DNA from 2 places in the Paenibacillus polymyxa M1 genome. Region 2 is predicted to be linked to the other one. Evidence: riboswitches for the same ligand, from Rfam matches in the RefSeq annotation. Region 2 holds a riboswitch; the other holds the start of a gene.
The links. Region 2 has a riboswitch for cyclic di-AMP ahead of PPM_RS06390 (hypothetical protein). Riboswitches for the same ligand answer to the same signal wherever they lie in the genome.

Region 1 (3,152 bases), 1.4 Mb from region 2:
TGACCATATTCGAGAGGCTTTGGAAAAGGCTGGCTTGCATCCTGAATATGATCTTGAAATTGATTTTCCGACAGATCTTCCTTATGATGTGTTTCGGCAGGGCGGTTCAACGGACAACCAGATTTTACTGCTTGGACGTCAGGGCGAGGTGCGGGAAATATCCGAAGTTTCAGAAATTGTACGCTCAATAAGTGGCATTCACCGAGGAAAATATCACATGTATTTTCCCCAGAATAAATTGAACGGGGTAAAAGAAAGGCTTCCTGCCGAAATAGGGAATTATTTTGTCAAACAATAGACAAATATATAGAAATGTAAGTAAGAAAAGGAGATGAAAACCTTGGATTTATTCGACACTCATACTCACCTAGATGCGCCACAATTTGACGAAGACCGTGAAGAAGTTATAGCACGTGCTGTCGAATCAGGAGTAACACGGATGATCAATATCGGATTTAATCGTGAGACCATTCCATCCACCATGAAGCTGGCTGAGACGTATGATTTTATTTATGCAGCCGTTGGATGGCATCCGCAGGATGCCATTACAATGCAGGAGGGTGATTTAGAATGGATTGCATCGTTATGCAGTCATAAAAAGGTTGTAGCGATCGGAGAGATCGGTCTGGATTATTATTGGGATACATCACCAAAGGATGTGCAGCAGCGGGTACTTCGAAATCAAATTGGCCTGGCACGTGAGCTCAAGATGCCAATTGTTATCCATAACCGGGATGCACATGAAGATATTGTGAGGATTTTACGTGAGGAAAAGGCGGGCGAGATTGGCGGAGTCATGCACTCCTTTTCTGGGAGTTGGGAGACAGCTAAAATGGTGCTGGATATGGGTTTCCACCTTTCCTTCGGCGGGCCCATAACGTTCAAAAATGCCAAGCAGCCAAAAGAGGTGCTGGCCCAGGTACCGCTGAACCGTCTGCTTATTGAAACGGACGCGCCTTACTTGACGCCTCATCCGTTTCGCGGGAAGCGAAATGAGTCGGCACATGTGAGATTGGTGGCAGAAGCAGCCGCCCAAATTAAGGGAATTACAGTGGAGGAATTGGTATCCATTACGACCCAAAATGCCTTGGAACGATTTGACATTCAGTGAAAAAGCGAAGAAATCAATCAAAATAAAGAGATAGACGGAGCTAATTATGATTTTGTTGCAGGAAACTCAAGAATATTACAATTTTTTAACCGAATATTTTGAAAAATGTACTTGAAACCTGCTTTACAACATGCATGGAAACAGGATATCATCTTTTCAGTGAATTGTTGTTGAGTGTAAACATCAACAAATCATTTCATGAACCAGTCTCGCTGAGTCCCTTTTACAGGGAACGGGGGAACCGATATGGCTTACAGTACGTCCGGTGTATGTGCAAGAGATAATATCTCTCAGTATCCGGCTCGACCGAAATTCATTTCCCGGATGGGATTGAACAGGTAGAGAAGCCGTATTTCGATTTCTTTCTGGGTCTTCGGGGTGAATGTGAAGGCGACCGCCATGAGCGGTTGACCTAAGCTAGGGCGACTCTCTACGTCCGAACCCGACAGCTAACCCCGTAAGCGTAACAAGAGAGAAGCCATCTCGTGCATGAGTTTTCCCGCATATTCACACATGTCGGAAGCCACGAAAGAGCTCTCTAGTCTCTTTCTTTGGCTTTTTTTGTTGTGAATAAAAGAAAATCTGTCATCATACTGTGGTTAAACAGGGGAGGACAGCATGCCGCGAAGACGGGTACATGGTGCAGGACAGTCGCAGTACGGGCTTGTCTTGTAGAAAATCTGTTATAGTCACGTCAACGATCAACTATGTCTTACTCCAGACGGCGGGCTATGTAAGGAGGACGGAGGAAATGGGCATTTTCCGAAAAGAGGAGACCCATGAGTCACGCTCATCCAGCATGTCTTACGTATTACGTTGGAAGCAAGAGAATGTGCGCCAGGCTGCTTTGGTTGCTATTTTTCTAATCGCACTAACGATTATGATTTCAATTCTGATGTACACGCAATCTAAAAAACAAGTCTTTTTTGTCATCGATGGTAAGGCATCTGCGGTAGAAACCCGGGAATCCAAGCTCCAAGATTTGCTCAATGAGCATTCTATTTCACTTCAGCCGCATGATACAATTTCCATGCCGCTAAACGGGGCAGTACAGGATGGGGATCGCGTAGTCATTAAACGTGCCAATCAGGTTAAAGTATCCTCAGGCAATGAGACGAAAAAGCTGTACACAACAGAAAATACAGTAGAGGGTGCCATTCGCACTTCGGGCTATAAATTATCATCAACGGATAAAGTTTACCCTGCGTTGGATGCCTCTGTTTCAGCTAACATGGACATAAAAATCGTCCGTGTAAAGAAACAGCAGGTCGAACAGAAAAAACAAGTGCCTTATCAGGTCATCAAAACGGCAGATCCAAGTCTCTATAAAGGCGATAATCGAGTCATTCAAAGTGGCAAATCGGGTGTGGTAGTCCAGCATGTTCAAAAGGTATACCATGATGGAAAATTGGTGTCCAAACAGCTGGTCAACAAGGAAGTCGCACAAAATCGTGTGGATAAGGTAATTGCGGTAGGGACGAAGAAAAAACCGGTCGTTCTAGCTGCTTCCATCGGCCCTAAAGATGCGGTTAAGGCTACAAAGGTTAGTTCGGGCAGTGCTGTCCGTAAAGCAGGTATTAATTTTAATTATAAAAAAGTTTTACAAAATGTCTCCATGACGGCGTACTCTGCCCAGGAGCCAGGTATTGGTACACGTACCGCCTCCGGCACGCGTGTCACGGAAGGACGCACCATCGCTGTCGATCCGAATGTAATTCCCATCGGCTGGTGGGTGTATATTGAAGGGGTAGGCTTCCGCCGTGCGGAGGATACCGGTGGCGCGATTAAAGGCCACAAAATCGATGTGTATTATGAGAGTTTAAGCCGGGCTAACCAATTTGGTCGTAAGCACGGTAAAACCGTATATGTTATCGGACCTGTAAAGCCGGAAATCAACTAAAACAGGTTGTGTATGTTGAGGACAATGCGATAGTATTAACAACATAGTTATGCCATGCTAAGAAGAGGATATCCTCTTCTTATTTTGTTTTCAAAAGCAGGGAAAGATAATATATGTTGCTGTGTAGCAGTGGAGGGAAAC
Region 2 (3,152 bases):
TTTACAAATTGTTGCTGAGAGAGTATAATAAATCCGTTGCCTCAATACATTATGACATGCGGTCGTGGTGGAATGGCAGACACGCTATCTTGAGGGGGTAGTGGGCGTACGCCCGTGGAGGTTCGAGTCCTCTCGACCGCATTATGTGTAATACCCAGTTGAAAAAGCATCCTGACACGTTTTACGTGAAGGGGTGCTTTTTTCGTTAAATATTTTTCGTTATATCATTCTGTTACAGAAGCGGTCATATGGACAGCGGACCGCTCGTTAACTGTAATGAAGAAAGATGTCAGTTTTTCCGCAAAAGCTTCTCTATATCTCCTATAAGCTTATCTGGAGTGGTTTGCGGCGCATAACGCTTAAATACGTTACCTTCTCGTGTAATTAAGAATTTAGTGAAATTCCATTTGATCGCTTTGGAGCCTAATACTCCCGGAGCAGTGTGGGTCAGGTAGCGAAATAGAGGATGTGCCTGATCACCGTTGACATCTGTCTTGGCGAACATGGGGAAGGTCACACCGTAATTGATTTGGCAAAACTCAGAGATCTCCTCGCTGGAGCCCGGCTCTTGTTTGGCGAACTGGTTGCTGGGAAATCCCAAAATTTCGAGCCCCTGTTCATGATACTGGTCATATAGCTCTTGTAGCGCCTTGTACTGGGGGGTTAACCCACATTTGCTGGCAGTATTCACGATAAGAAGAACTTTCCCTTCGTAGGTGGATAATGGAATTTGTGCCCCTTGTAGGGTCTGTGCATCATATTTATATACGCTCATGATATCCCTCCTTATTCAATATTCTGCAATTAAATTGTAAACAACTCAACAAGGGGTTGCAAGTCCGGAAGAGTATACGGGCATTGGACCATTGTAAAATCGTCTTTTGTTCAAAACGGTAAATCGCACTTCAAATGGAGCTAATTGAGGTGTTTCTTCTCATAAAAACGGGTTCAATCGGTAATTATCTGGCACGTATAGCGTATTTTCTTTCCTTTTTGCAAATAAGAAGTAACTAAGCCATACCCTACGCCAATATTGACATGCCTTTCATTTTCAAAAAGGGGTGAAATACAGAGTTTTAAAGAGATACGAGAAGCATAGCTGCCTTGTAAGCGTTATTCTTAATCTCCTATGCTCTAAAGGGTGGTTTATAGCCCCGCCGTTGAGCTTTACAGTCTTCCTTGCACGGGTGTATGATTCAAGACGTAATTTCAAATTAACACCAATGAAGCAACAACGAATTGTCTAAAGCGCTGAATTTTGCAGTTGCAAAAGCGGGGGAACCAACGAGTATGTACGGTTTTGCAAGCCGTGTGTGTCTCATGGGGTGAATTTTCCGGCCAAGTGCCGTAAATAGGGCGACTCTCACGTCCGAATCCGACAGCTAACCTCGTAAGCGTACAGGGAGAGGCAACAAACCGCCGTGTGCAACCATGGTTTATTTTATCATGGAATGTATGAAGCCGGAGGAAGCCTTTTTCCTTCGGCTTCTTTTTGTTGTCTTTTTATACCGGGAGAGGAGCTACTGATGGAAGGTCGGTTAATTATTGTCACTGCACCGAATGAAGCGGGCAGAAGTTTTGTGAAATTGCTTATGTTCAAAAAACTGGCGTTTGCAGTTCTCACAAATAGCACTCAGGAGGAACGACAGCTCAAAAAAATGGGTGTGGAGCACATTGTGCGCATCAATACGATGCAAGCGGGAAAATGGAATTTTCCTAGTAAAGAAATTGGGAGTGTGTATTTGTTCGAAAACAGCTTGAATCTGACTTGCCGTTTCCTGCAAATATGTCGGCCACTAACATCAGAATTGATCTATGTTATTACGCACGGCTGTAATCCACAAGGAATTTATCGGGGATTGGGAGCGGACCATGTGATCTACACATTGAACGGAGAGGTGGGTTTCCTGCTGAACGGATAAGCACTTATAACATAGCTGGTTTATGATTTTATGATGGAATCAAAAGGACAATCTGAGGAGCGATACGGAGGATAGGAACATGATGGATTTATACATGCTGCTCGTAATGGCTGTGAGTTATGGAGTGATATTACTGTTTATACGCTGGTGTGATGCGCAGACCTCAAAAGGAGGGCGAAGAGGATGATCGTTGTGCTAGGGCTCACGGTTATTGTGTTCGTGTATTTAATCTATGCACTCCTGAATCCTGAAAAGTTCTAGTCAACTATAGGATCGAGCAGGCGGGAACAGCAGATCAAGAATGAAGCATCAGAGGTGTAGATTTTCGCAAACGTGTGCACTCAATGGATGTTCTGAATCAGGTCTGTTGTTCCAAATGCAGGAGCATTATAAGGAGGAATAGAGGATGGAGCTACTGCAAATTGGAGTTGTGATCGTCATATTGCTGCTCTTGGTAAAGCCGGTGGGCACCTATATGTATCACGTATTCTCGAATGAACCGAATCGGACGGATCGGATTTTTGGTGAAACGGAAAAGCCGATTTATAAGGTTGTAGGCTTGAAGAAACAGGACAGCATGCGTTGGACCACGTATGCTATGAGTTTCATTGCAACCAATGTGGTGCTTGTGGGGATCAGCTACCTGCTATTGCGCTTGCAGGCTATACTCCCAGGCAATCCGGTTGGAAACAGTAATATGGAAGCATCATTGGCCTTTAATACGGTAATCAGCTTTATGACCAATACGAATCTCCAACATTATAGCGGAGAAAGCGGGCTTACGTATCTGACACAGATGGCGTTCGTCACGATGATGATGTTTACTTCGGCTGCTTCGGGGTTTTCGGTTGCTGCGGCTTTTATGAGGGGATTGACGCGGCGCGGTGAAGGACTGGGTAATTTTTTTCAAGATTTTATTAAAGCCAACATACGGATTTTTCTGCCGCTTGCCTTTGTACTTACGCTGGTGCTGGTGGGACTAAAAGTACCACAGACGCTACAGTCCACGGCGGATATTACGACTTTAAGCGGTACACAGCAGCAGATTGCTATGGGACCTATTGCCTCATTGGAATCCATCAAGCATTTGGGCACGAACGGGGGCGGTTTTGCGGGAGCTAATTCTGCTCATCCTTTTGAGAATCCAAGTCCTTGGACGAACGTACTGGAAATTTTAGCAATGTGGGTAATGCCGGCTTCGCTGCCGTATACTTTTGGATTGTTTGCCCG

Region 1: it holds a riboswitch for cyclic di-AMP, as region 2 does, so the genes downstream of both, PPM_RS00140 (3D domain-containing protein) here and PPM_RS06390 (hypothetical protein) in region 2, are expected to answer to the same signal.

Annotation. Positions count from the first base shown of each region.
Region 1 is NC_017542.1:28,623-31,774, forward strand. Features, by position in the region: gene PPM_RS00130 (HD domain-containing protein) at 1-298, shown strand, start outside; gene PPM_RS00135 (TatD family hydrolase) at 341-1,111, shown strand; cyclic di-AMP (ydaO/yuaA leader) riboswitch at 1,312-1,591, shown strand; gene PPM_RS00140 (3D domain-containing protein) at 1,863-3,011, shown strand.
Region 2 is NC_017542.1:1,467,447-1,470,598, forward strand. Features, by position in the region: tRNA gene PPM_RS06380 (tRNA-Leu) at 59-141, shown strand; gene PPM_RS06385 (glutathione peroxidase) at 290-775, opposite strand; cyclic di-AMP (ydaO/yuaA leader) riboswitch at 1,240-1,413, shown strand; gene PPM_RS06390 (hypothetical protein) at 1,527-1,922, shown strand; gene kdpF (K(+)-transporting ATPase subunit F) at 2,106-2,183, shown strand; gene kdpA (potassium-transporting ATPase subunit KdpA) at 2,329-3,152, shown strand, end outside.